DNA from 2 places in the Synechococcus sp. NB0720_010 genome. Region 1 is predicted to be linked to the other one. Evidence: riboswitches for the same ligand, from Rfam matches in the RefSeq annotation. Region 1 holds a riboswitch; the other holds the start of a gene.
The links. Region 1 has a riboswitch for cobalamin ahead of LY254_RS01420 (HupE/UreJ family protein). Riboswitches for the same ligand answer to the same signal wherever they lie in the genome.
Positions count from the first base shown of each region.

Region 1 (14,178 bases):
CATGTAGCCCAAGCCCCGAGCGGTGAGAATCAGTTCCGGGTTTTCGGGATCATCCTCGAGCTTGGCCCGCAGCCGGGAGATGTGCACATCCACCACTCGGCTGTCGGAGGAGCGCTCGGGCTTATAGCCCCAGACCTTCTCCAGCATGTCCAGGCGACTGATCGGTTCGCCAGACCGGCTAAGCAGAAGCTCCAGCAGGTTGAACTCCATGCCGGTCAGTCGGATGCGCTCATCGCCCCGATGGGCCTGACGCTTGTTGAAGTCGATGCTGAGGTCACCCACGACCACCACATGGGCCGTGCGGCCGGGCCCGGCCACCCCATTGGCCTGAACAGAGCTGACGCGCCGCATGACGCAGCGAATTCGCGCCTCCAGCTCCTTCGGGCTGAAAGGTTTCACCATGTAGTCGTCGGCGCCAAGCTGCAGACCCGTGATCCGGTCTGCCACATCGCCGAGGGCGGTCAACAGGATGATCGGGACCTCCGACTGGGCACGAATGCGCTCGGTCACGGCAAAACCGTCGAGCTCCGGCATCATCACGTCGAGAACCACGACATCCGGTTCTGATGCGCGGAAATGCTCGAGTGCCTGGGCTCCGTTCTCGGCAAGGGTCACCTCGTGACCAAGCATCACCAGGCGGGTCTCAAGGATTCGACGAATGTTCTCTTCGTCATCTGCGACCAGGATCTTGAGGGGAGCGGTCGTCGTCGCTTCAGTCATCAAGAGGGGATCAGATGCTGTTCTGAATCAACGAATAGCCGAGAGGGTTCCCGTTTATGAAGGAACAACAGGCTTTGTAACGAAGCCGCAGCGGGACTGTCCCTGACTGCTTAGTTGTCCTGTTCTGTGAAGGCATCCAGCAGAACGGGCACCGTCACGATCGGGTCAAAGCTCGTAATCGCAGGCTGCGGAGTGGGCTCGGCCTGACGGCGGAAACGATTCGAACTGGTCCGACTGGGGGCCGGCGAGCTCGCCTGAGGGGAGGCGCTTGGTTGGTCCGCCTCGGAGCGGCGACGGATTGGATTACGCCGGGTCGCCTCTGGACGGGTCGTGGGCAGTGGCCGCTGGATCGGTTGGTCCTTCAACTCCCCGCGGAGCTGGTTCAGTAGCCGAAAATGGCCGGTGGTGTTGTATTTCCGCAGCAGCGACGGATCCCAAGCCATGAGCGCTGGTCTGTAAGACCCTCAGCCTATTGGGCAGCGCGGGTGCAGGAGAAGCGTGATAAATTGTTGCGGTGACAACTGGAAGTCGATCCGGGTTCGGGTTAACCGAAACGTTGGGTCTAATCCCTGTCTCCACCAATCATTTCACGGATTATGTCGAGGCTCGTCGGTCTTCAGGCTCCTGACTTCACCGCCACTGCAGTGGTCGATCAGGAATTCAAGGAGGTGACCCTCTCCTCATACCGCGGCAAGTACGTGGTGCTGTTCTTCTATCCCCTGGATTTCACCTTCGTCTGCCCGACGGAGATCACGGCCTTCTCCGATCGCTACAGCGAGTTCTCCAGCCGTAACTGTGAAGTACTGGGCGTCTCCGTGGACAGCCAGTTCTCCCACCTCGCCTGGGTGCAGACCGACCGTAAGAACGGTGGTCTCGGCGACATTGCCTATCCCCTGGTCGCTGACCTGAAGAAGGACATCGCCCGTTCCTACGAGGTGCTGGACGAGGAAGCCGGTGTGGCCCTGCGCGGTCTGTTCATCATCGATCCCGATGGTGTGATCATGCAGAGCACCATCAACAACCTGCCCGTCGGCCGCAGCGTTGACGAGACCCTGCGTCTGCTCCAGGCCTTCCAGCACATCCGCAACCACCCCGACGAGGTCTGCCCCGCCAACTGGACCCCTGGCGAGAAGACCATGAACCCCGATCCCGTGAAGAGCAAGGAGTTCTTCGCTGCTGTGAACTGATCCCCAGTTCCCATCGTTCTACGGGGGCCGAGAGGCCCCCTTTTTTATGTTCAATCAGGGGCTGCCAGGCTCAGTTCCCCTGTCGCACCGTCCAACTGCGCTGGAACGCCGAGGGGAAGTGCCATGTTGGGCCGCCCGTGGCCGACTGGTAGCTGATGCACCAGCGGGATACCCAAGTTGCCGAGCCGCTCCTCGAGGATCTCCTCCATTGAGAAGTCCCCTGGCAAGACATCGTCCTCAGCCCAGCTGAAGCGCCCTAGGCCAATCCCCCGCACACCATCGAGCAACCCTGAGCTGCGCCACTGCGTGAGCTGCCGATCGACGCGATAGGGAGCTTCACCGGTGTCCTCCAGCACCAAGATCTTGTCCCGCAGGGCGGGAAGCCAAGGCGTACCGATCAAGCTCGTGGCAATGGTGAGGTTGCTCACCACCAGTGCTCCGCGGGCGATGCCTGGCCGTAGACGCCGGCCCTGAAGGGATGCCACAGGCCTCCCCTTGAGCAGAGAAGACAGGCGTTCCCACTGAAGGTCCGATCCGCCAAACCAGCCATGCACCCCACCGCAACTGCCTGCGGCGAGTTGGGCGAGGAGAACCGCTGAGCAATCTGAAAACCCAACACACCAGCGTGGGGTGGCCGGGATGGACCAGCCCTGCTCGAGCACGCGTGCACTACCCCAGCCCGCCCCGACCAAGAACAGTGCATCAATGGAGGGATCGAGCCAGGCCTGCCGCAGGGAGGAGGCGCGCTGCTCATCCGTCCCGGAGAACCAACGCCACTGGCCCAAGAGTTCAGGCGGAGTGAGAAGCCTCCAACCCTCCTGCCGGCAGCGCCGCCGCAGGAGCTCCAACGTCGGATCCTCTCGCTCAAGCCAGGTGCCTGGTGCGAGCGCTGCAATCCGTGCTCCCGGCTTCAACGGTGCCGGGCCGCGCTGCGTCGCTGCTCGGGAGCGGACAGCCAGGGGAACCGCTGCCGCTAGTGCCCCAAGGAGCAGCTCACGGCGGCGCCAGGGTTTCATCCCAACAGGCTGGCCAACAGACGGCGTCCATCGACCCCACCGGTCGCTGGGTCACAGGCCCGTTCGGGGTGGGGCATCAGGCCGAGCACATTGCCCTGGGCATTGGTCAGTCCAGCCACGTCGGCGACAGAGCCGTTGGGATTGCGGCAGTAGCGCAACACCACCTGGCCTTGGTCCTCAAGGGCCTTGAGATCATCGGGAGCGGCCTGGTAGCGCCCCTCTCCATGGGCGATAGGGAAATTCACCACCTCGCCGCTGCTGTAGCCCTGAAGCCAGCTGCACTGACCCGGCTCAACGCGAAGATCCGTGGGCTCGCAGATGAAGTGGAGTTTCTGGTTACGGGTCAGGGCGCCTGGCAAGAGGCCCATCTCGGTCAGCACCTGGAAGCCATTGCAGATTCCCAGCACGCGACCGCCGCGCTTCGCGAAGGCCGCGACTTCCTCCAGCACAGGGGCGAAGCGCGCAATAGCTCCGCAGCGCAGGTAATCGCCGTAGCTGAATCCGCCTGGAATCACCACGGCATCAAGACCACTCAGATCCCGCTCCTCATGCCAAAGGAAGCGGGTTTCGATCCCCAAGCAGCCCTGGGCTGCCCACTGGACATCCCGGTCACAGTTGGAGCCAGGAAAAACGACGACACCAAGGGTCATGGCTCAGGCTCCAGCGCTGGGGTCGTCCTTGAGCTCGAGGGTCCAGTCCTCGATCACGGGATTGGCCAACAACCGGTCACTCAACAGCTCCAACTGCTGACGGGCGGTCTGGGCGTCAGGAGCCTCAAGCTCCACCTCCACGGCCTTACCGATCCGCAATTTGCCGATGCCATCGACACCCAGGCGTGAGGCGGCGGCTCGGGTGGCTTCACCAGCGGGATCGAGCACGGAGGGCCTCAGGGAGACCAACACACGGGCAGAGAAGACGGGCACCTGAGCTCTAGGTGGGGTTTGTTAAATCTTGGCAGGCCGGCTGACGCTAGACCCGGCTGTGGTCAGGTTGGAGGGGGTCCTAAGGGGTCGCCGTGGATCGCTTGCCGCTGCTGACTGGGCTGCTGACAGCCTGGGCACTCCTGACCGCCCAGGTCGCCAGAGGGGAGGAACCCTTTTCCCTTCCGCTCGAATGCCAGCTCGAATCGGCCCGTTGGCAGCCCTGCACGCTGACCGTTGAACGGCTCGGGGAGCACTGGTGGCTCCAGGTCGGTGGGCGCCGACTGGACTTTCACCACGATGGAAGGGGACAGATCGAACTTCAGGATGCGGCAAGAGAGCCCCGGCTTGTTCAGCCCCACTGGAGATCTGAGCAGGCCCTCTGCTGGGGGGGCATCTGCGCCAAAGGAGCCTTGCCGCTGGACTAGCCCAAACCGGCGATCAACTGATCCTTCAGGGCTGAACCCTTGAGGGACAGGCCCAGGGCGACAAGCTCCAGACCGTCGTCGTTGGGGCGCTCCAGCCGCGAACCGCTGTCAAACCAACACTCCAGACGCGGGCCAACCGCCTGAATCTGCAGCGGGTGGGTTTTACCAGGCAGCCAAGCCCGTCCCTTGAGACGCAGCAGGCCTTGGTCTGTAATGCAAGCCGGCAACAGGGCTTCGAGCTGGGCTTTGCTGGTCACTCCCTGCCACTGGAAGGCGAGCGATTCCATCGCCACGTGGGTGTGGTCGTGGTGATCGTGATCGTGATCGTGATCGTGATCGTGATCGTGATCGTGATCGCGATCGTGATCGTGGTCGTGGTCGTGGTGATGATCGTCGGCGTGTTCGGGGCGATCGAGTCCCATCAGCAGAGCCGCTGGAACGTCGCCGCGGGCCATGGGCAGAACAGACACGCCGCTGCGGACCTGGTCGCTCAAGCGGCGGCGGAGACGGTCGACGGCCTCCTCGCTTAAGCAATCCGCCCGGCTCATCAGCACGAGATCGGCGGCCTCGAGCTGATCGTCGAAGAGCGCGTTGATGTCAGTGAGGTGATCCAGGCTTGGATCGGCCTGTCGTTGGGCCTCGAGGGCACTGGGATCGGCAACGACACTTCCGCCACTCAGTGCCTCACCGTCGACAACGGTCACCACGCCCGTCACACGGGTCTTGGTGCGAATCTCAGGCCAGCGGAAGGCCTGCACCAGGGGCACGGGCAGGGCGAGGCCACTGGTTTCGACGACGATTCCATCGAGTTGGTCAGCACGCTGCAGCAACTGCTGCATGACCGGCAGAAACTCGTCCTGGACGGTGCAGCAGAGGCAACCGTTGGCCAGCTCAACGACCCGTCCGTCGAGCTCATCCTCAGGGCAAAAGCCGCAGCTGCGAATCAGATCGCCATCGATCCCTACCTCACCAAACTCGTTCACCAGAACGGCAAGCCGCAGTCCACTGGAGACCAGAAGCTGACGCAACAGTGTCGATTTACCGGCGCCAAGAAACCCGGTCACCACCGTGACCGGGAGGCGTGATGCGGGTACCACAGTCATGGTCAGGCGACGAGCGCGGTCCAGGTGAAGGCGGCGCCGATGCCAACCATCACACCGGCGAGGAGCTGTTTCTGACTCAACGGGAGCCCCTGGCTGAAGCGACGCAGGCCAACGAGAGAGAGTGTCAACAGAGCGCCTTGGCTGAGCAACAAACCCAGCAGGTAGAAGGCAATGGGGGTGGACTCCCAGCCAATCACCGAGGCGCTGAGCACATAACCGTGCAGAGCGAAGGCGGGAATCAAGCTGAGGGCAGGAAGACGGCCCACGATCACGAGGCCCTCGACCACCAGGGAGAGGGAGACCAGTGCCTCGGCGCCAGGCAGACCGGGCAACCAAAGACCCAGTGCCGTGGCGCTGAGGCCCACGAGCAGCAACGCCATGGTCCAACGCATGGAGCGTTGAAAGCCGACCAGGGCCAGGGCAATCAGAAAGAGCAGATGGTCAGGCCCCAGCAGCGGGTGGGCCAGACCACTGATCAATCCACTCACCGGTGAGGGAACCAGCGCCATGGACTCCATCGGGTGATGGGCCAGAGCTGGCGCGACAGAGAGGGAAGCCAGCAGGAGCGCAGGGGCCCCGAAACGCTTGAACATCAATAGGACTGGTCCGCGCCAGGTGATTTATGGGAGTGAACCGGCGGGCGTTCTGACTGGAGCCCTAGGGACAGGACTCTTCACAGCTGCGGGACAGCGCCGGAATTACACCGGACTTTCCCCGTTTCCTCCTCGGGCTGATCCCCCGAAGAACCGGAGCACTGAGCCTAAGCGCTGATTAACGGCAGGCCAGGCTTTCGCGGGTATCGGCACCCGTACGTTGATTGACGCCGCTGGCCCGGGCACAAAGGGCCTTCTGCTGCGGCAGGTCCAGAACCGCGTCGGTGAAGTCCGTGCCTTCGATGACCGCGCCGGTGAACTTGCTGTTCATCAGCATCGCGTTGCGAAAGACCGCACCGCTGAGGTCAGCGTTGTCAAAGCGGGTGGCGAAGGCCACGGCATCCTCGAGATCAGCCGCCGAGAGGTTGGCGTTTTGCAGATTGGCGGTGTTGAACACGGCCCCGCGCAGGTCGGTCTCACTGAGGTCAAACCCCTCCATGGAGGCCTTTAGAAACTCCTGCTGCTGAAGGTTTCGGCCGTGCATGTCCGGTTGCAGGTCCTGAGCGCTGCGCTGACCACGTAGTTCGGGGGCGGTAATCGCCAAGGCCGGGGAGGCCACTGGAAGAACAGAGGCCAGCAGCAGAACAACGCCGAGGGCGAGCGCGCTCAGTGAGCGGGCCACGAGCAACTGAACGAGCGCAACGAGGTTCCGCACTGCAGCTTTAACTTGGGCGCTCAAGTTATTGCAGGCGGATACCGGAGCGCGACCGATGAGCAAGACCCTTCGGGTGGTGGTCCCTCCCCATCCCCTCATTGGCCATTGGTTGACCGTGTTGCGGGATCGAGAGACCCCTCAGCCCCTCTTTGCAACGGCGATGGCCGAACTGGGTCGATGGTTGACCTATGAGGCCATGCGGGACTGGATTCCTTACCAGCGGGTGCAGGTGCAGACACCACTCGCCCAGACGGAAGGGACCATCGTTGACGGATCGATTCCGGTACTGGCTGTGCCGATCCTCCGAGCTGGATTGGGGCTATGGGACGGAGCCAAGTCGGTGATCCCTAGCGCTGCCGTCGCCCACATGAGCCTGCAACGGGATGAGGCCAGCGGTCGCTGCCGGTGTTACTTCAACGGTCTTCCGGAGACCATCCCCGCCAATGCAGGGGTGCTGGTCTTTGAACCCATGGTGGCCACTGCTGGAACGCTCCTGAACGTGCTCGAACAGCTGGAGACCAAGGGGGTGACTGGCCAACGGGTGCGGGTGATCTCCACACTTGCCGCCAGTCCCGGGTTGAAAACCCTCGGTGAGCGCTACAGCGATCTGACCATCTACACCGGCTGTATCGACGCCGAGTTGGACGATCAGCAGCGCATCGTTCCTGGCTTAGGTGACGCTGGTGACCGTCTGTATGGCAGGCCGCAGTCAGGCTTCGTAGGCTGAGGCAACTTCAAAGAAGGTCCACGCGATGTCCAACCGAGACGGCGGTTCAGGTTCTCTGAGCACCCTCTTGGTTGGTGCTGTGATCGGTGCCGCTGGCTTTGCCTGGTGGCTGTATTCCGAGGCTGAGCGGCGCCAGCAAAACACCCGGCAACAGCGAAGCCTGCGCCTAAGTCGGCTGGCCGATCACGACGATCAAGCCTTTGACCCCAATAGCGACCGCCCGGTGGTCCGAGAGGTTGAACTTCAGGACAAGGTTCAAGAGCTCAACCAAGCGATCGAAGACGTTCGTAGGCAGCTCGAGGGGCTGAGCCCCCAGAGCTGACAGGGCTCCTCGGTAGGTTGCTGGGAAGACAACCCCGCAGCCATGCTTCGCTCCGCCGCGATCACCCAGGGCATTCAGCGCTCCCCCAACCGCGCCATGTTGCGGGCTGTCGGTTTTGGAGACGCTGACTTCAACAAACCGATCATCGGCATCGCCAACGGCTACAGCACGATCACGCCCTGCAACCTGGGCCTCAACGATCTGGCCCGCCGGGCTGAGGATGCGGCTCACGCGGCGGGTGCCATGCCCCAGATGTTCGGGACCATCACCGTGAGTGATGGCATCTCGATGGGCACCGAAGGGATGAAGTATTCCCTGGTGAGCCGCGAGGTGATCGCGGATTCAATCGAGACAGCTGTGAACGGTCAGAGCATGGATGCGCTGCTCGCCATCGGCGGCTGCGACAAAAACATGCCTGGGGCCATGCTGGCCATGGCGCGGATGAATATCCCCTCGATCTTTGTCTACGGCGGCACGATCAAACCCGGAAAGCTCGGCGCCTGTGACCTCACCGTTGTGAGTGCCTTTGAGGCGGTGGGTCAGTTCAGCGGTGGACGGATCGACGAGCAGGAGCTCACGGCCATTGAGAAGAACGCCTGCCCTGGCGCCGGCAGTTGCGGCGGCATGTTCACCGCCAACACGATGAGTGCGGCCTTCGAAACCATGGGCCTGAGCCTGCCCTACAGCTCCACGATGGCTGCCGAAGATCCTGAAAAAGCCGATAGCGCTGCCCGCAGCGCGGAGGTGCTGGCTGAGGCGATCAAGGCCAACATCCTTCCCCGCGATCTGATGACCCGCGAGGCCTTTGAAAACGCCATCAGCGTGATCATGGCCGTGGGCGGCTCCACCAACTCGGTGCTGCACCTGCTGGCCGTGGCCCGCACCGCTGGTGTTGATCTCTCGATCGATGACTTCGAGACCATCCGCCAGCGGGTGCCTGTGATCTGCGACCTCAAGCCCAGCGGCCGCTACGTGACCGTGGACCTGCATCAGGCCGGTGGCATCCCCCAGGTGATGAAGCTGCTGATGGATGCCGGCCTGCTCCACGGCGATTGCAAAACGATCGAGGGCAAGACACTCAAACAGGTGCTCGCCGATGTTCCCGCGGTGCCCCCAGCCGGCCAAGACGTGATCCGGCCGCTGAGCAATCCGCTCTATGCCAAGGGGCACCTCGCAATCCTCAAGGGCAACCTGGCCGAAGAGGGTGCCGTGGCCAAGATCAGTGGGGTGAAGAATCCCGTGATCACCGGCCCCGCCCGCGTGTTTGAAAGCGAGGAAACCTGCCTGGCCGCCATCCTCGATAAGCAGATCAACCCAGGCGACGTGGTGGTGGTGCGCCAGGAGGGTCCCGTGGGTGGCCCCGGCATGCGCGAGATGCTCAGCCCCACCGCCGCGATCGTGGGCCAGGGCTTACTGGATTCCGTGGCCCTGATCACCGATGGACGCTTCTCCGGGGGCTCGTTTGGACTGGTGGTCGGCCATGTGGCGCCCGAGGCGGCCGTGGGCGGAACCATCGGTCTGGTCCAGGAAGGCGACAGCATCACCGTTGATGCCAGCCAACTGCTGATCCAACTCAATGTTGATGACGCCGAACTGGCCGCCCGCCGGGCCGCCTGGAGCAAGCCTGAGCCGAGGTACCGGACCGGTGTTTTGGGTAAGTACGCCCGGCTGGTGAGCTCCAGCAGCAAAGGTGCTGTGACCGACCAGCCTGACCTCTAGGCCTCGCCAGCAAGCAAGGCGCGAATTCGCCTGCAGAGGGCTTCAAGGGGGGCGCCGGCGCTGGGGCGTTCGCAGCGCTCCCCTGAGTTCGCTTGCATCCAGACGGGATGGCTGCCATGCCAAAGCATGGGTGCCTGCTCATCGGCCACCATGCTGAGCATCAGGTTTAGTTCGTCGCCGCTGCGGTAGATCTCCAGCTCGAGATCGCGATCCGGGTGGCGAACCCCATCGGTGTCGCGCGCTTCGATCAAGAGACAGCAATCACTGCAGTCCCCGACGGTGGAGGGCGGTTCGCCACTGAAACGCAGGGCATGGCGATAGGGCTTCAGGCAGACATCGGCGGCCTTGGCCAATTCGCTCAGGAGGGGTTCGAGGTCCACAGTCAGGCCACGGCTCGGATCGAGCGGAGCAGCAAGCGCAGGGCACCGGGCCGGAAGCCGGGATTACGGCCGCCCATGTCTCCAAATTTGGAATGCAAGATCTGAATTCTGGTCACCCGTGCGGGATCAAAGCGCAGGGGCAGGCCAACGGGGGTGGCCCGAACGCTGGGGGTGAGACGACTAAAGGGAATCGTCACCACAGAGGTGCCGTTTGGCCGGGTGGAGAACTCCGCCACCCAACGCAATCCACCTGGGATCAGTTCCGTGAGGCCGGCCACCCCATCACGGCTGGCCAGGGCCAGCTTGTAGCGGCGACCATCGCCATCGAGTTCGAGCTCGAGGGCTCCGTAGGAGGAGAGATCCAGCGGTGGATCCAGCACCGCTGAGCGGCAGCTCACAAAGCCGCCGCCCTCGGGTTCAACGACGGCCTCCATCAGCAAGCCAGACGCGGTGGAGTGACACTGACCCTGGCTGCGTCCCCCCATGATCGTGTCGTTGAGGGTGTGCCATCCAGGGAAATCAGCTCCCTGTGCCAGGACCAGTGGCGCAAGCATGGATGCGATCCAAAGCAACGGCGTCAGCCTGCCGCAGTCAGACCCGCGAGCGCGGCCTCATCCGCCAGGACAAGAACCTCATTGCGGGGAGTGACCAACTTGGCGGGGGTCCGATCGGGTGATTCACTCGGATCCAGCAGGCGGCTGAGGGCCTGCACCTTCCCTGATCCACTCACCAGAAAGATCACCTGGCGGGCCGCACTCAACACAGGTGCGGTCAAGGTGATGCGCTCAAGTCCCTTACCGCGACCGACCGTGGTCCAACGGTCGGTGATGGTCGGCGCCTCGGTGCCGGGGAACAGGGAGGCCGTATGGCCGTCCTCACCCAAGCCGAGAACCATCAGATCAAAGATCGGCGGCTCACCAGGACAGACCCTCTGGATGGCCGACGCGAATGCGGCGGCACTCTCCTCTGGGGTCGGCAGGCTCACCGTCGGCACCGGATGGAAGGCGGCCTTGCGGCCGGGCCCCTCCTTCAGCAGGGTCTGCCGAAGCATGCGGGCGTTGCTGGAGGCATCCTCGGAATCGACCCAACGTTCATCGCCGAGGAACACATCCACCCTCTCCCAGGGAAGGTGTTCCTGACCCAGTAGGCCGTAGGCCACCGCTGGGGTACTCCCACCGGAGAGAGCCAATTGGGCCCGATCCCGTTGGTCGAGGGCTAGATCCAGATGGGAAGCAATGGTCTGGGCAGCGAGGCGGGCCAGGGCGTGGCCGTCGCTTGCCCGTTCAATGCGGTAGCTCGTCATGGACGGTTGCCTCTCAATCGAGCCACTCGGTGTGGAAGGTCCCCTCTTGGTCGACCCGCTGGTAGGTGTGGGAGCCGAAGCAATCGCGCATGGCCTGCACGAGGTTTTGCGGCAGGCGGGCGGTGCGGTAGCTGTTGATGTAGTCGAGGGTGCTGCTCAGGCAGGGGACAGGGATCCCCGCCTCCGCAGCGCCGGCAACGACCTTGGCGAGGCCCGGCAGGCGACGATTCACCTGCTCGGCGAACCAAGGGTCGATCAAGAGATTGACCAGCTGCGGGTTGGCATTGAAGGCGTCCTGAATGCGCTTGAGCAGGCGCGCGCGGATGATGCAGCCCCCCTTCCAGATCTGGGCGATGGAGGGCATGTTCAGGTTGTAGTCATGCTCAGCTGAGGCAATGCGCAAAAGCTCCATGCCTTGGGCATAGCTCGCCATGCAGGCCAGGACGACGGCATCCATCAGCGGACCAGTCCCGTCGTTGCCGCAGAGCTCAAAGGATTGGACCGCGGGGCCATGGAGGATCGCCTCGGCGTTCTGGCGCTGGGGCTTGATCGAGCTCATCACGCGGCCGTTGAGGGCGGCGTAGATGGTGGGCACCGGTGCCCCCATCTGCAGGGCACTCACCACGGTCCAAAGACCCGTGCCCTTTTGGCCCGCCTGATCGACGATCTTCTCCACAAGGTCGCTGCCATCGGCGGGGTCCTTGGTCCGCAGGCAGATCTCGGTGATTTCAACGAGATAGGACGCCAACTCCTCTGTGCTGTTCCAGTGGCCAAAGATGTCGGCCATCTGTGTGCCGCTGAGGCCCCCAACCCGCTTGAGCAGGTCGTAGGCCTCGGCCAGGATCTGCTCAATGCCGTACTCAATGCCGTTGTGGACGGTCTTGACGAAGTGGCCAGAGCCCCCAGGACCGATGTAGGTGACACAGGGTCCGTCCTCCACCTGGGCCGCCATCTTGCAGACGAGGCTCTCAATCGCGTCGTAGGAGGCCTTGGTGCCGCCGGGCATCATGCTCGGCCCCTCGAGGGCTCCCTTGGCCCCGCCTGAGACCCCCATCCCGATAAAGCCAAAGCTCTTGCTCTCGAGCTCAGCCACACGACGTTCGGTGTCGTGGTACTCCGAGTTCCCACCATCGATCAGCAGGTCGCCTGCTTCGAGGTAGGGCGAGATGTCTTTGATCACCGCATCCACAGCGGGACCGGCCTTGACCATCATCAGGATCCGGCGCGGATGCTGAAGCTTGCTGACAAAGTCCTCCAGGCTCGTGGAGCCAACGATGTTCTTGCCGGCGCCCATCCCAGAGAGGAACTCCTCTGTCTTGGCATAGGTGCGGTTGTAGACCACGCTGGAGAAGCCATTGCGCTCAGCGTTGAGCACCAGGTTCTCGCCCATCACACCGAGACCGATCAAGCCGAAATGGGCCTTGTCCATGGAGCTTTGAAGATGGATCCAATGTCACCAGTGTGGCGGCGTCTTTCAGCGGCGTGAACCGTTGTTGGCGAACACTGAAACAGGTTGAGTTGCCAACAAAAAAAAACCCTCTCTGCAAAGGCAGAGAGGGTTTGGTACTCAATCGTCTTGGGCGATCAAATGACGGTGTTGTCGGGGATGCTCGCGTTCTTGACCACGACGACGATGCCGTTACGGATGTAGAAGCCCAGTTCAGGACGATCGGCTTCTTCGACGTTGTCCTTGTTGACGATGGTGACGTTGTCTCCGATGCGAGCGTTCTTGTCGAGGATCGCGCGCTTAACCGTTGTGCCGCGACCGACGCCGACAGGAGTTCCGCCGCGGTGACGCAGAGCATTGCGTTCGGCGGATGACTCAAAAAAGTCGTTGCCCATCACCAGGGTGTCCTGAAGAACAGCGTCTTCTTCAACGCGGCTGCGAACACCCAGGACGCAGTGGTGGATGCTGCAGGCCTTGAGGATTGAACCCTCACCAATGATGGATTGGGTCACCTGGGAGTCCAGCAACTTGCTGGGGGGCAGGTAACGGGGACGCGTGTAGATCGGGAAGGACTCCTCGTAGAACGAGAAGGCCGGGTTGGGCTGATCGGTCAGGGCCAGGTTGGCCTCATAGAAGGCACCGATCGTTCCGATGTCTTCCCAATAGTCATCGAAGAGGTAGCTCTGGATGTGGTCACCCCGCTCCAAGGAGGCAGGGATCAGCTCCTTGCCAAAGTCCGTGGCGCTGGGGTTCTTCGCCAGCAAATCGAACAGGGTCTCGCGGCTGAAGACATAGATCCCCATCGATGCGAGATAGGGGCGCTTCTCGGCTTCCTCTGGGGAGAGCCCCAGACGGGAGGTGTCGACCCACATCTCCTTCAGGGCATCACCCTTGGGCTTCTCGCGGAACTCGCGAATCTTTCCTTTCTCGTCGGTGTGCATCAAGCCGAAGGCTTCGGCCTGCGGGGCATCCACCGGCAGAGCACCGATGCTGATGTCGGCGCCGGTGGCGATGTGGTGGTTGACGAACTCGCTGTAGTCCATCCGGTAGAGCTGGTCACCGGAGAGGATCAGGTAGTGGTCCACATCCCATTCCTGGAAGAGCCACTGGTACTTGCGAACAGCATCCGCTGTTCCCTCGAACCAGCTGGGGCTCTCAGGGGTCTGCTGGGCCGCCAGTACCTCGACAAAGCCCTGACCAAAGCCAGAGGAGAGGTTGTAGCTCTGGGTGAGGTGGCGGTTGAGGGAAGCGCTGTTGAACTGCGTCAACACGTACATCTTGTTGATGTCGGAGTTGATGCAGTTACTGATGGGGATATCAATCAGTCGATACTTGCCAGCCAGGGGCACGGCGGGCTTGGCCCGCATCTTGGTCAGAGGGTAAAGGCGGGTCCCTGCACCGCCGCCCAGAATGATCGCCAGAACGCGCTTCATCGCTTCCCTCTACGCCAAAAGCACGGCGACGTTAAGCGATTACTGAGGCCGCTCCACGGCTTTTGGGGCACATTGGCGGCAATTCGTACGGCTTTTCCCAGAACAGCCGTGATCCCTTAAAAACCGGGTGGGGTGCTTAGCCCTGGAGGTCCTCCAATTCGAACA
Region 1 covers NZ_CP090898.1:258,753-272,930, reverse strand. Annotated here, with positions in the region: gene rpaB (response regulator transcription factor RpaB) at 1-720, opposite strand, end outside; gene LY254_RS01455 (hypothetical protein) at 831-1,163, opposite strand; gene LY254_RS01450 (peroxiredoxin) at 1,317-1,907, shown strand; gene LY254_RS01445 (LD-carboxypeptidase) at 1,958-2,923, opposite strand; gene purQ (phosphoribosylformylglycinamidine synthase subunit PurQ) at 2,920-3,573, opposite strand; gene purS (phosphoribosylformylglycinamidine synthase subunit PurS) at 3,577-3,846, opposite strand; gene LY254_RS01430 (hypothetical protein) at 3,939-4,271, shown strand; gene LY254_RS01425 (GTP-binding protein) at 4,268-5,374, opposite strand; gene LY254_RS01420 (HupE/UreJ family protein) at 5,377-5,967, opposite strand; cobalamin riboswitch at 5,992-6,140, opposite strand; gene LY254_RS01415 (pentapeptide repeat-containing protein) at 6,146-6,682, opposite strand; gene upp (uracil phosphoribosyltransferase) at 6,738-7,409, shown strand; gene LY254_RS01405 (hypothetical protein) at 7,435-7,731, shown strand; gene ilvD (dihydroxy-acid dehydratase) at 7,774-9,450, shown strand; gene LY254_RS01395 (hypothetical protein) at 9,447-9,830, opposite strand; gene LY254_RS01390 (CIA30 family protein) at 9,833-10,384, opposite strand; gene pgl (6-phosphogluconolactonase) at 10,408-11,133, opposite strand; gene gndA (NADP-dependent phosphogluconate dehydrogenase) at 11,147-12,562, opposite strand; gene LY254_RS01375 (glucose-1-phosphate adenylyltransferase) at 12,718-14,013, opposite strand; gene LY254_RS01370 (glutamyl-tRNA reductase) at 14,150-14,178, opposite strand, start outside.

Region 2 (14,178 bases), 390 kb from region 1:
CGCGAGGGTCAAACCCTGCAGGTTGAGAACCACGAAGTCATTGCTCCTGTGCCCCAACGGGCCGGCCGCGGTCGCGGCGGTCCCCGCGGTGCTCGCCGCTAGGTGCGTCTGGCCAGCTCCGATCAGGGATCAACGGCGGCCTTGCGGGCCGGCGTTGCCGTGGCGGGGATCAGTGTTGTCTCCGTTGTGGGCCCTGTGCTGGGCCTCTCCCCCTGGCTGATTGCCGGAGCGGCCGGTGGGGCACTGACGGCCCTGACGCTGGATGCGGCCCGCTTCGGTGGCCTCGGCGGACATCTGCTGGCGGAGGCCTTGCCCTTTGGTTTGGGTCGCGCCCGGCTGCGGCGCATTGCTGTGCATGAGGCTGGGCACCTGCTGCTGGCCGCAGAGAACCAGTTGCCGGTGAAGCAGGTTCTGGTGGGCAGCCGCGCCTGTTTGCGCCATGGTTTGCGCGTGAACGGCAGCACCGAATTGGAACCTCCTGCCCAGGTGAAGATGCCGCTGGAGGATCTGCGGCGTTGGAGCCGGGTGCTTCTGGCCGGGATGGTGGCCGAGGTTGTCGAGTACGGCGGCTCCCGCGGCGGCGCCGATGACCGGGCTCTGCTGGGACGGCTCTGGGGTCTCTCTGGCCACGATGTGATGACGGCGCAAAACGAGCAGCGTCGTGCCCGCCGCGAGGTGCAGCAGTGGCTGGAGCAGCACCGTGAGCAGCTTCAGGCCAGTGCGGAGCAGCTTCTGCAGGAGGCCTGATGGGATCCCTGGCGGTGGTGGATTGCCCGACGGGATTGGCCGGGAACATGCTCCTGGCGGCCCTGTTCGACTGCGGACTGCCTGAGGAGGTCGTCCACCAACCCCTGGCGGCCTTGGGTTTGGCTGGGCTCTATCGCCTGCAGCTGGAGGAGCGCCGCAGCGCAGGACTGCGTGGCTTGCATCTGGAGGTGGAGCTGATGGAGCGGCAGCCCCCCCATCGCCACTGGGCGAGCCTCAAAGAGCAGATTCAGGCAGCCGATTGGCCGCAGGCACTCCGTGAGTCGGTGTTGAGGGCCTTTGGGGTGCTGGCGGAGGCGGAAGGCGCGGTCCATGGCCACCCGCCCGAGCAGGTGCATTTCCATGAGGTGGGGGCTCTGGATGCCCTGGTGGATGTGGTCGGCGTCTGCGCTGGCTTGCAGCACTTCGGGGTTGAGCGCCTGATCTGCAGTCCTCCACCCGCTGGCCATGGCCAGGTCAAGAGTGCCCACGGCCTGCTGCCGGTGCCGGTGCCCGCGGTGCTGGAGCTGGCCACGCGCCATGGGGTTCCGCTCGCCACGAGTGCGGGCTTTCCTCCAGCGGAATTGACGACGCCGACGGGATTGGCCCTGATGGTGGCTTGGGCAGAGTGCTTCGCGCCGGCGCCGTCCCTGCGTCCGAGCCGGCTGGGGATCGGGCTGGGCACACGCGAGTTGGATCGCCCGAATCAGTTGCGCCTGCTCCTGGCTGAGGCGGATGTCCCCGCTAGCAGCGCTCCCGAGTTGCAGACCGTTGTGCAGCAGCAGGCCCAGATCGACGATGCCACCCCGGAGGATGTGGCCTTCCTCCAGGAGGCCCTGCGGGAGGCCGGGGCGTTGGAGGTCTTTGCCCAGCCGGTCGTGATGAAGAAGGGACGCGCGGGCAGCTTGATCACAGCATTGGCCTGGCCGGAGCAGGCGGAGGCCCTGCGGGCGATCTGGTGGCGCTATGGCAGCAGCCTGGGGGTGCGTGAGCAGCAGCAGCAGCGCTGGGCCCTGCCTCGGCAGATCGAGCAGCGGCAGACGCCCTGGGGGCCCGTGCGCTTCAAGCGCTCCATCCGACCCGATGGCAGCGTGCTCTGCAAGCCGGAACTGGAGGACTTGATTCCCTTGGCGCAGCAGCGGCAGCTGCCCCTGGATCAGCTGCGTGCAGAGCTGCTCCGCTGGTTGGAGGAGCAGCCGTGATCCAGCGGCTGAGGGGGTTCTCTCTGCCTGGGGGTGCCCGGCTTTGGGTGAGTGCAGCGAGCTTTGCTTTTGTTCTGACGGCTGTGGTCTCCCACGGCAGCCAGCTCTTGCAGCTCAGCCTGGATCGTCAGTCCTGGCTCTGGCTTGCCTTGGGCCTCGGGCTGAGTGCCTTGAGCCTGGTGGTCAATGGCTTGGCGTGGGGAGTGGTGCTGCGCTGGTTCGGTGCGGCACCGCGCTGGACGCCTGTGCTGCTGCTCTTCCTCGAGTCGAATCTGCGCAAGTACCTGCCCGGTGGGGTGTGGCACCTGGTCACGCGGGTTCGGGCCCTGCGCGCTGGTGGACCGTGTCGCCAACCCCTGAGTGGTCGGCAGGCTCTGGGGACCGTCCTGCTGGATCCGCTTTTGATGGCGGCGGCGGCCTTGGCCCTGGTGGCCCTGGGGGGAGGGCTGGGTCTGTTGGGCCTGCTGCCTTTGCTGGCCTTGGTACCGCGTTGGTTGAACCCTCTGCTGGAGGGTCTGGAGCGCCGCCGCGCCCAAGCCCTGGAGGTTGATCCCGCCGGCCTGAACCCAGGGAGCCTGCGCTTGCCGGGCTATCCCTGGCTGCCCCTGCTGGCGGAGTTGGTCTTTGTTCTCTGCCGCTTTGGAGGCTTCGCCTGCTGCGTTCAAGCCTTTGACCTCAACGTTCAACTGAGCTGGTGGGGCTGGTTGTCCGGGTTCGCCCTGGCCTGGACGGCTGGGCTGGTGGTGCCTGCTGCCCCTGGGGGGCTGGGGGTGTTTGAGGCGGTGTTGGTGCTGCGCCTGGCGGTGTCGGTCCCCGAGGCCCCCCTGCTGGCGGTGGCCCTGAGCTACAGGCTCGTGGTGTCCCTGGCGGATTGTCTGATGGCCGCCGCTGCCCGCCGGGACCTGGCGGCACTTCGCAACAGTGGGTATTGTTGAGAAGTGCCCTGAGAGAGCGTCTTGCCCGCTGGTCCCGTCTCCCCGGTGCAGGCCGATGCCTTACGCAGCTCGCTGCATGACCGCGGACAGCGTCTAACGCCCCAGCGGCAACGGGTCTTGGCCCTGTTTGAGCGCCTGGGTGAGGGGAGTCATCTCAGTGCCGAGGAGGTGCATCAGCGCCTGCTGAAGGCGGAGGAGCGGGTCTCCCTGGCCACGGTGTATCGCACCTTGCGGCTACTGAGTTCGATGGAGCTGCTCTGCGAATTGGAGCTGCCCGAAGGGGGCCGGCGCTTTGAGCTGGCCAGTGATGAGGCCCACCGGGACCACCACCACTTGGTCTGTGCCCGCTGCGGACACACCGAGGAGTTTGAAAGCGAAGCGGTGCTTCAGGCCGGCGGTGAAGCAGCGGCTCTACACGGCTTTCAGCTGCTCAACTGCGTCTTGAACGTGCGGGCGCTCTGTCCCGCTTGTTCCCAGCAGGACGACGAGGTTTGATCAGCGGCGGTTGACCCGGACCGGCACGAGCGACGGTTGCATCAAACCGCCGCCGCCGTTGTCATCGTCCGAGTCGGTGGCAAGCCAAAAAATTAGACCGACGAGCCCCAGAACCGTTGTGAGTGCAGTGAACTCGGCCATCCGGGGGATGCGGTTCGACACACCATAACGGCGTTTTTCGCTTCTGCTGTCGCGGATGCTGCAGCTCAGAGGGGTGCAATCGCCAGCAGCCCGCCGGCCAGCACCAGCAGCCCGGCCCCGAGGCTGGCCAGGTTGCGGTCAAGCCGCTGGCTCAGCCAGGCGCTGCCGCCCACCACCGCAGCGGAGCTCAGCAGGGCGCCAATCCACCAGAAGGAGCTGCCACTGGATTCCAGGCCGTGGAGCATGGCGTGCAGGGCGACGGCCCCGCCAACGGTGAGGGCCAGGATCGAACGGCCGCAGTGACCGCGCAGCACCAGAACAAGCACGGCAGCAACAGCCGAGATTGCCAGTGCTGCCAGCACTTCAGCCCCGGGTAGTTGTCCGCCAAAGCTGCCCACGATCGAACCCAGCAGCGCGCCAGCAACGGCAGTCGTCAGCAACGGGCGCCCGGCCTGGGCAACGCAGAGACCGACGGTCACCAGCATTAGCAGGTGATCCAGTCCCAGCAGGGGGTGCAGGGCTCCACCCATCACGCCATGGTCGGCGCTGCCATGGGCACCGGCCGGGAGCATGGAGAGCAGGCTCAGTCCCAGTCCAGCTGCAGTGCTGCTCAGCAGCGATCGGGTCAGTTTTGAGTTCATGGCAGATCCGGTCCGCGCCGGTGCTGAGGTTTTTTTTGGGGGGGTGAGGGCGGCGAGCGTTCTGACTGAGGAGCGGGCGCTCCCATCACAGCTGCGGGACAGTGCCGGAGTCACACCGAACTTTCCTCGTTGCCTTCCTGGGCTGGTTCCAGGAAACCGCTGCTCGGATTATCGCTTCAGGAGAAGCCCTTGCCGGCATCTTTGGCGACGCAGGCCTGAAGTTGCTTGCGGATCTTGGCGTGGTCGAGGTTTTTGCCGATCACGACCAATTGGTTTTTGCGGTCGCTGGGCTTGCTCCACTCGCTGTCGTCGATGGAGAAACGCTTGCCGGCCAGGTGGAAGACGTGGCGCTTGCTGCTCTCGTTGAACCAGAGGATTCCCTTGGCCCGGAAGACCCCCGCAGGCAGCTGGTTGTCGAGGAAGTTCTGAAACTTCCGCAGGGAAAAGGGCCCCTCGGCATTGAAGGAGAGGGACGTGAATCCCTCGATGGCGAGGTGATCCGCGTGGGAATGGTCGTGGGAGTGCCCGTGATCGTGACTGTGGTCGTGTGAATGACCGTGGTCGTGCTCGCAGTGCCCGTGGTCGTGATCACAGTTGCTGTGGTCCTGGTGGTCGTGGGAATGATCGTGGTCGTGCTCATGGACGCAGTGACCGTGGTCGTGGTCGCAGTCGTCGTGGTTTTGCTGCGCAGCCACCTTGTCGCTTTCGAAGAGGCCCACGCTGAGCAGCAGCGGCAGATTGACCTCCCCTTTGACCGAGCGCAGGATCCGCGCATCGGTTTTGATCTCCCGCAGCTTGTCTTCCACCGCAGTGAGGCGCTCCTCGCTCACGAGGTCGCACTTGTTAAGCAGAAGGATGTCCCCATAGACCACCTGGGCCCGGGCCACCTCCCCATCGAGGATCTCGTCGCTGAAGTTCTCAGCATCGACCAGGGTGATGATCGAGTCGAGCCGGGTCTGATCCCGTAGATCGCTGCCGAGGAAGGTCATGGCCACCGGCAGCGGGTCAGCCAGTCCAGTGGTCTCCACCACCAGATAGTCGACCGGATCTGGGCGATCGAGGATCCGGTAGACGGCGTCCAGCAGCTCTCCATTGATGGAGCAGCAGATGCAGCCATTGCTGAGTTCGACCATGTCCTCGCCAGTCGCGATGATCAGGTCGTTGTCGATGCCGATTTCTCCAAACTCGTTGACCAGCACAGCGGTTTTGACGCCCTGCTGGTTGCTGAGGATGTGGTTGAGCAGCGTGGTTTTTCCTGCGCCAAGGAAGCCCGTGAGGATGGTCACGGGAAGCCCGCTAGGGGCCTGTTCCATCAGGCTGCTGCTCATGGTGAAGGCGGCTTGCTGCGGCTGGGATCGATCCCCTCAGTCTGGGACGTGGCCTGCAGCTTTAGACGCTGCTCAAGCCACAGGCCTTCAGATAGGCCTGGTCGATGGTTTGGCTTTCGGCTGAGCTCGTGAGGTCCTTGTAGGTCTTGGCGGCAGCCTTGGCTCCAGCGCCATCGCCATCGGAGAGGGCATCGAGCATCGCGTTAATCACGCCGAGTTCCTGTTGCTCGAGCTTGAGGTAGGCCGCTTGGGCGCTTTTGCAGGGGCCATCCTTGAGATCGGCCTGAATGCTCTGCAGAGCGTCGGTGTAGCTCGTGGCGGTCGCCCGGGTCTGTTTGATCAGGGCCTCATGGTCGTGGTCATCTTCAGGATCAAAGCGATCGGGAGAGAGCTCGATCGCGGCCAGGAGATGGCCTTCCAGGGCTGTGATGGCTCCCTCGTTGTAGGCATAGACCTCTTTTTGCGGGCCGCTCATTGCGGACTGGTCTGCGCTGGGCGATTGGCAGGCGGCGAGGGCGAGTAGGCCGCTGGCGAGTGCCGCGGCATGGACGGCTGAGCGACGTGGGAAGGACATCGGCTCTCGAGAGGGCGGGGAGTTGGTTTCAGGCTGATCAGGAATGGCCAACACGGCAACGGGCCAACCCTTAACCGAGACTGAGAACCGTTATCGTTTCCGGAGCTGCGGGGTGGGTTTGGCGCGTTCTTTGGCGCTTGCGGCTGTTGCAAGTGGATTGACGCTCGTTGCTCCGCAGGCCAGTGCTGCACAGGCCTCCCCCTCGGTTGTTGCAGCGAACGGCATTCTTTGCGACCTCGTTGGTGTGCTGGCGGGATCGAGTGCTTCTGTCGCCTGCCTGGTGCCCGCTGGAGCCGATCCACACGACTACCGCCTGAACGCCAGGGACCGAGCAGCGATTCAGTCGGCCTCTCTGGTCTTCTTGAACGGCTATCGGTTAAGTCCTGCCCTCGAGCGTGTCGGGAAGCTCAAGCGCACGGTCAAGGTGGCCGAACGGGCGGTCCCCTTGAGTCCATCGCGTGATCCGCATGTCTGGCACAACCCGCTCCAGGCGGTGGCGATGACGAGGGCGGTCTCCTCTGAACTCAAGACTTTGGTGGCGGCCCCTGCCCGCCCGGCGATTGAGGCACGCGCGGCTCGAGTGGCCTCCGTGCTCCAGCAGTTGGATCGATGGGCTGCCGTGCAATTCGCGACGGTGCCCAAGGGGCATCGTGTGGTGCTGACTGAGCACGATGCGATTGCCGCGTTGGCCCGGCGCTACCAGGTTCGCTATGTGCCCTTGATGCGCTCCTTTGCCTCAGGCGGCCCGCTGCGTCCCAGCAGTTTGGGTGAGATCACACAAGCGGTGAAGGGATCGGGAACGAAGTATCTGTTCTCGGAGTCCAAGGCCAACTCAAAAACCTTGCGCCGCATCAGTAAGACCTCGGGGATTCCGATTTATCGCCAGCACTTGGTGGTTGATGGAGTCGCCAAGGGACAGACCTACGTCGCCACGTTCGTCTCCAATGTCTGCACCTTGGTTGATGCCCAGGGTGGACGCTGTGACCGCTCCGCCGCTCACGCACTCGTCGTCCGTTGGAAAGCGATTCGCTCGTCTCGCTGACTGTCGAATCCTCGCTTTGATCTCCTTAGATGATTGGCCCCCGTTCGCTGTTCTTGCCCTTGAGGTGCCTCCCCTTTGGTGTGGGCTGTGCTCTGTTGCTCTCGGCCCCCGCTTTCGCCCACGGCGGCGCGACTGGCGAGGAGCTAAAGCCTGGCGAATTCAAGGCCTCCCCTGTGATCACCATCGAGGGACACGGTGGTCTGGAGAACAATTTGCAGGGGCCGCCCAGGCACTACGCCATCGATGGTCTTTATGGAACGGTTTTGGAGTGGGGGCTCAAGAACCAGGGCAGTTTTGCGATCGAGGCGGCGATTGGTCCAGCCTTTGTCTGGGGTGAGGCTGAGCATTTTTATGGCCAGGTTCATGCCCATGGGGGGCATGCTGATGAAGAGCACGAGGGTGAGTCCTTTACCTCTGCCAGTCCATGGCGCAGGACGGACATTAAGGGCTATCTCACCGCTCGCTATCAACCCTGGAGCAACCTTTCCTTCCAGGCAACCTGGAAGCCGTACTACATCACTCGAACTGAAACCCTGGATGGTCTAGAGGATCAGTTGGGTTTGAGGAATGAGATTCAGGCGGGTGTGCTCTACGCCTTTGGTGATGGCGACGTCAATTTCGCCTTGGGTGATGGCCTGGAGAGTGTTGTGGATGGACTGTTTGTGTCTGCAGTCAACAACACGGGCTGGGATAGTGATGGAACCTATTTGGGCAACTACACCGATACCTGGGGTGGGTTTGGTTTTAACTACGACCTGCTGAATGTGACGCTCTCAGCTGGTCCACGGTTCTACACACCCGGCCGCTACGCCAACCTTCCGCAGCGTACGGATTGGGGTGGAGAGATTGAGTTCGAGTATCCCTTCACCACGTCAGTCGTTGGCTTTGCCCACTGGCAGGCCGTGTACAGCACCCAGGCTGGTGAAGGCTGGGGAATTGGATTTCAGCACCACATCGGTACTGGTGTGACTTTCCGCTTCTAGGGGCTTTTCTAGCGATCCGACTAGCTTGAGCTCTAGAGGCTGGATGGCTTTGCTTCGCGTTCAAAACCTCTGCGTTCATCGCGGCCAGCAACTGGTTCTCGATGACGTCTCTTTCACGATCAAGTCCGGCTCGTTAACGGCTTTGGTTGGCCCCAATGGAGCAGGCAAGAGCACGTTGTTGCATGCCCTAGAGGGGCAACTTCCAGCCACCTCCGGCCTCCTGGAGTTGGCTGGTTTGGCCCTCACCCCTGCATTGGCCCGTCGAGAGATTGCGCTGATGCCGCAACGCGGAGCCATTGATTGGAGTTTCCCAATCACGGTCCAGGAGTTGGTTGCCCTGGGGCGTCTTCTCGGGCGTCGACCGGGCTGCTGCGATGTGGAGGCGGTTTTACAGCGGGTGGGTCTGGCTGGCTTGGGTTCACGACGGTTGGATGAACTCTCCGGCGGTCAGCAGCAGCGGGCGCTGCTCGCGCGCACGTTGTTGCAGCCAGCCCAGCTCTTGCTCCTCGATGAGCCCTGCGCTGCGATTGATCCCCCATCGCGCACCAATTTGTTGCGGGTCATGCGTCAGCTCTGCGATGCGGGATTGACCCTGCTGGTGAGCAGCCATGACTGGGGAACTGATCTGGATGCCTACGACGAAGTGCTGGTCCTGGATCGAGCGCTGCTTGCCCAAGGTCCGCCCGAGGCGGTACGGCGCTCCTTGGGCGACCTCAGGGTTGGGCATCAATGCTGTGGTTAGTCGCTTTGACGGGACTGGCAGCTCTCGCACAGTCCGAAGAACTCCAGGGTGTGAAAGATCAACGAAAACCCTTTGCTGTCCTCGGTTTCGAGGTCAACGTGATGAACAGGACAATGGTTGAGGACCGCGGTGGCGCCGCAGTCCACGCAGGTTATGTGATGCTCGTCCCGCCCCAACGGAGCGAAGAGGGCTTCGCCGCTGGGCAGATGCCGACAGCGGATCAGTCCCCGTTGCTGGAGTTGGCGCAGGTGCCTGTAAACCGTCGCCAGTCCCATGGGGCTGTGGCTGCTCCGCAGCTGGGCATGCAGCTCCTGTCCCGACAGTTCTTGCTCGGCGTCCTCCAGGTGCTGAATGATCAGCTGCTGCCGCTCCGTGATGCCGGCAACCTGGGGGGGCATGCGCGTCCAGTTTGGATGGGGTCCAGATCCTATGGCTGACGCCTGGTGGCTCTTGCCCTTCAGCATCGCCCTGGTGGTGGGCGTGCTCTGTCCCCTGGCCGGAACGGCTCTGTTGGTGCAGCGCCGGTTGTTCCAGGTCAATTTGATCTCCCATGCGGTGCTGCCAGGACTGGTACTCGCCGTGTTCTGGGGGCTGGAGCCAAGCCTCGGCGGATTAATCAGTGGCGTGGTGTTCGCGCTGCTGGCTGAGCGGCTCACGGGGCTTCTGCCCCAGGGCGATCGCAATCGGGAGGCCGTGCTCAATGCCGTCTTGGCGGGATCGCTGGGGCTGGGGGTCCTGCTGATTCCCTTGCTCGGGGTCCGAGTGGATCTCGAGGCGATCTTGTTTGGGGATCTTCTGGCGGCTGGTCCAAGGGAGCTCTTGCAGAGCCTCATTGCCTTGGTCCTGATCGTCGGCGTGCTCGCCGGCCGCTATCGCCAGTACGTCTATCTCGGGGTGGATCCCGTTGGGGCCCAGGCTGCTGGGCTGCGTGTCTCGGCCCTGCGCTTGCTGTTGACACTGGTCACCGCGCTGGCGGTGGTGAGCGCGATTAGCGCCGTGGGCATTGTCTTGGTGGTGAGCCTGATGGCAGCACCTGCTCTCTTGGCCTTGCCGAAGGCCAGGAGTTTGCGGCAGGCCCTGCTGCGCTCCTCCTTGTGGGGACTGCTCCTCTGCGGGGGAGGATTTCTGTTGGCGGTTCAGGATGCAGTCAACCTGCCGCCGGGTCCTGTGATCGGTGTTGTCTGTCTGGCCACCCTGCCGTTGCCACTCTTGCGCCGCTGATCAACGGGCGGGGGCTTTTAGTCTTGCTTCACCAGGGCGGCCGGTGAACCACCGGTCCCTGTGAGGCTGGCCGCAGGCTTGGCTTGCTCCTGCGCGACCTCGCTATAGAAGCTGGTGTCCAGGTTGCTCAGCAGTGCGGGGCGGTTGGTCTCGAAGTGCAGGTGGGGCCCGGTGGTCCAGGCGCCGCTGTTGCCGCAATGGCCAATCAGGTCGCCCCGCTTGTAGGTCCCGGGCGCTTGGGCGCTGTGCAGATGGCTGTAGCTGGTCTCTAGACCGTTGTTGCCCACGAGCACCACGGTGTTGCCGTGGGTGTGGCTGCGGATCACGCTGGCCACTCCGTCGTGGGCGGCGCGCACCGGTGTTCCGACCGCACAGGCGATGTCCAGGGCCGGGTGCTCGGCGTGGGCGTCTTGGGTCACAACCCCTGGCATGGGATTCAGCAACTGCAGCGCGGGGACCAGGAGTGCGACGGGCAAGAAAAAGCTTTCGTGAAATAGAAAGCGAATCTTAAGTTACGACCCCTGAGACTTGAATGTCGTCTATGCGACAGGTTCGGGTTTCAGTCCGGATGTGCGCTGCAGGGCATCCAGAGGTCTCCCATGGCATGGGCTCCTTCGCAGCCCAATTCATGGGCTTTCTCCAGGGCAATCTGCCGGCTGGGGTAAGCCATCAACTGTTCCTGCGGGGGCGTGCTGCTGTGGTGTTGATGCCCGCTGCTCGGGCTCAACGTCCAAATCCCCATGGCGCTCAGACCTGCCACGGCGACACCCATCCCCACCACGCAGGCGTTCACAACGCCCATGCCAACAACGCCGAGACTCAGAACGCCCATCGGCACAACGCCGATGCTGACGACGCCCATGGGCACGATGCCGATGGAGATGATCCCCAACGGGGCAATCCCAACGGCCACCAGTTTTGGCGTTCCGCCGCATTGGGAGCCCTGGTCGATGGCCAGCTTCTCTTTGATCAGTGTTGGGGTGGCCATTGGTTCAGTGGTTCATCGGCTGTTTGTTCCCTGATGGGTGCTTCTCACAGGGCATCCACTGATTACCCATGCGGTGGGCACCGCTGCAGTTGAAATGCTCTTTGGCGGCCTGCTCAGCGGCTTCACGGGTTGGATAGAGCGCTGGCACTCCTTCTGCCCCAGCTGGGTCAGGGATGGCCAAGGTCAGCAGCAATCCGCAGACCAGTTGGATGCGAAGAAGGCTTGGCCGCACTTCAGGGATTGCGCCAGACGCTGGACCCTAAAGGCAATCCATGGGGCTGGATGGTCGTCTTAAGCAGTCCGAAACCAAGTGGGGACTGCGGCGTAGCAGGCGGCGTTCTTCTCGTTTTCACGGGCCTCGACCTTCCAGCAACAGCTGCGGCCGCCATCACGGGCCTTCAATAGCTTGTTGGCCCAGTCCCAGACCAGGGCAGCGCTGGCTTCCATGCCGACGTTCTCCATGACCCGTAGATCCAGGGCCCCCTGCTCATGCAGGGATTGCCATTGCGCCAGCAGCGGGTCGTCCGCATTGACCAAAAAGGTGTGGTCAAACTGCTGCCTCAGTTGCTTCTCCAGTTCGCTCAGGCTGGAGAAATCCACCACGAAGCCGTTTTCATCCAGCTCCTCGGCCTGGAACCAAAAACAAAAGCTGCGGCTGTAGCCGTGCACAAAGCGGCAATGGCCGCTGTGCCTCCACTGCCGGTGGCAACAGGGGTAGCCGCTAAAGGTTTTGCTGCAGGTGTAGGCGGCGGTCATCCCCGGTGAATGCTGGATGTGGGTCTTGAGGGAGGATCGGGGTAGATGGATCGGCAGCCCTTGCAGGCATCATTTCAGGCCCCAGATCCGGCCTTCATTCGCTCCCTTCGTTTTAACGAGGCCGGCCTGATCCCGGCGGTGGCTCAGGACTGGCTCGACGGGGCGGTCCTGATGGTCGCCTGGATGAACCACGAGGCGATTGAGCGCACCTTCGCCACGGGCGAAGTGCACTACTGGAGTCGCTCCCGCCAGGAGCTTTGGCACAAAGGTGCCACCAGTGGCCATACCCAGGCCCTGCGCGGCCTGCGCTACGACTGCGATGCCGACGTGCTGCTGCTCACGATCGAGCAGCGCGGCGATGTGGCCTGCCACACCGGAGCGCGCAGTTGCTTCTATGACGATGGACCGAGCCCGACGGCTGGTGGTGCCGGCGCCGCTCCCCCGCCCGCCGATGTCTGCACGGAGTTAATGCGGGTGATCGAAGGACGCCGTGACCAGCCGGAACCCGGCAGCTACACCAACAAGTTGCTCGAGGGCGGCGATAACCGGATCCTCAAAAAAATCGGTGAGGAGAGCGCCGAGTTTGTGATGGCCTGCAAGGACAACAGTCCTGAGGAGATGGCGGGTGAGGCGGCCGACATCGTCTTTCACCTGCAGGTTGCTTTGGCCCATCACGGCGTGAGCTGGCGCCGGGTGCAGGAGGTGTTGGCCTCCCGCCGGGGTGCTCCGCGCCGCGACTAGGGCTGTTTGAGACGAACGGGGGTCCCATGGCGGAGCCCGCTGCCGTTGCTCAGGATCACCCGATCGGTGGCCGAGAGGCCTTTGAGGACCGGATAGCGATCCCCCTGCAGGGGGCCCAGGGTGACGCTGCGCTGGAGCGCCACGTTGCTGCCCGCCGGTAGGCGCTCAATGGTCGCCAATGGCGTCTTGCCCGGGTCTTTTTTCCATTGGGCAGGGGTGCCAACGACGAAGACGAAGGTCTGGCCAAATTGGCGCGTGACCGCCTCAAACGGAATAGCCAGGTGACGCTCCGCGCCAATGATCAAACGGGTTCGCAGGCGCTGCCCGTCGCGAAGCATGCCCTGAGGATTCTCGATCTTGGCCTTGGCCAGCAGGGTCTGACTTTTGGCGTTGATGTTGGGATCGATCATCGTCACCCTCCCCTTGGCGACGGGGCGCTGCCCTTGACCATCGAGTAGTTGCACCAGCTGCCCGCTGGCGAGCCGGTTCGCCTGGCCGGCCGGCACGTCGATCCGGGCCTGCAGGGCTTCGTTGCGGATGATCCGGCTAAAGGGGCTTCCGGCCTGGAGGACATCCCCTGCTTTGACGCTCAGATCACTGATGACCCCAGCGATGGGGGCCCGTACATCCTTGTAGGAGAGGTCCGCCAACTTTGCCGTCAGGGCTTGGCGCGAGCCGATCGCTTTGGCTTCGAATTCATCGCGCTGTAGCGCGGTTGCCGCCCCTTCCTGGGCCAAGCCGGCCAGTCGCTCAAAGGCCAGTTGATCGCTCTTGCTTTGGGCCTGCAGGGCTGAGACGTCCGCCTTGAGCTGGGTTTGATCGAGGACCAGCAGCAGTTGCCCGGCCTCAACGGACTGACCGGATTGGACCAGGACCCGTTGGATTCGTCCACCGGCCTGGGCCGCCAGCTCGATTTCATCGGTGGCCTCCAGGGTGCTGACGGTGTCGATGCTTTGCACGAACACCTCCCGCTCAAGTGGAGCGGCCGTGACCTTCTGCGGCGGACGCCCAGTCGAGCTGCCGCAGCCGCAGAGTGCGAGTAGTCCAAGGGCGGCCAGACCTGGCCAGAGTGCTTTAGCCATGGCTCCTCCGGGCTTTGAGCTCGAGCTCCCAGCCCTTGATCAACCTGTAGCTACTGGGCACGACAAATAGGCTCAAAACGGTGGCCACCAGTAGGCCAAAGAACACCACAGTGCCGATGCTGATGCGGCTGCTGGCGCTACTGCCGCTGGCCAGCAGCAGGGGCAGAAACCCCGCCAGGGAGGAGATGGCCGTCAGCAGGATCGGCCGCAGCCTGGAGCGGGCGGAGTCGCGGATGGCCTGGTCCAGGTTCAGTCCCTCCCGCAACCGTTGATTGGCAAATTCCACGATCAAGATTCCGTTTTTGGCGGCCAGGGCCACCAGGACCAGCAGTCCCATCTGGCCATAGACATCCAGGGGCAGACCGCGCAGCACCAGGCCGCCCAGTGCTCCAAGCAGGGCTAGGGGAACGGTGATCAAGATGATGAACGGGTCCAGCAGGTTCTCGTAGAGGCCGGCCAGCACCAGCGCCATGACCAAGACCGCCAGGGAAAAGACCCGGACGGTGCTGCCGCCGGAGCGTTTCTCTTCCTCCGCTAGACCGGTCCAGGCCAGGTCCGTGCGC
Region 2 covers NZ_CP090898.1:2,278,150-2,292,327, forward strand. Annotated here, with positions in the region: gene LY254_RS12035 (hypothetical protein) at 1-102, shown strand, start outside; gene LY254_RS12040 (hypothetical protein) at 109-747, shown strand; gene larC (nickel pincer cofactor biosynthesis protein LarC) at 747-1,946, shown strand; gene LY254_RS12050 (lysylphosphatidylglycerol synthase domain-containing protein) at 1,943-2,881, shown strand; gene LY254_RS12055 (Fur family transcriptional regulator) at 2,903-3,376, shown strand; gene LY254_RS12060 (hypothetical protein) at 3,377-3,517, opposite strand; gene LY254_RS12065 (HupE/UreJ family protein) at 3,583-4,158, opposite strand; cobalamin riboswitch at 4,192-4,334, opposite strand; gene LY254_RS12070 (GTP-binding protein) at 4,335-5,471, opposite strand; gene LY254_RS12075 (hypothetical protein) at 5,548-6,060, opposite strand; gene LY254_RS12080 (metal ABC transporter substrate-binding protein) at 6,218-7,102, shown strand; gene LY254_RS12085 (hypothetical protein) at 7,132-8,085, shown strand; gene LY254_RS12090 (metal ABC transporter ATP-binding protein) at 8,129-8,827, shown strand; gene LY254_RS12095 (transcriptional repressor) at 8,824-9,225, opposite strand; gene LY254_RS12100 (metal ABC transporter permease) at 9,257-10,048, shown strand; gene LY254_RS12105 (M23 family metallopeptidase) at 10,066-10,524, opposite strand; gene LY254_RS12110 (hypothetical protein) at 10,608-11,036, opposite strand; gene LY254_RS12115 (DUF3721 domain-containing protein) at 11,041-11,268, opposite strand; gene LY254_RS12120 (6-carboxytetrahydropterin synthase) at 11,328-11,792, opposite strand; gene hisIE (bifunctional phosphoribosyl-AMP cyclohydrolase/phosphoribosyl-ATP diphosphatase HisIE) at 11,838-12,533, shown strand; gene LY254_RS12130 (efflux RND transporter periplasmic adaptor subunit) at 12,530-13,615, opposite strand; gene LY254_RS12135 (efflux RND transporter permease subunit) at 13,608-14,178, opposite strand, start outside.
Region 2: another riboswitch for cobalamin. It lies ahead of LY254_RS12065 (HupE/UreJ family protein); the one in region 1 lies ahead of LY254_RS01420 (HupE/UreJ family protein).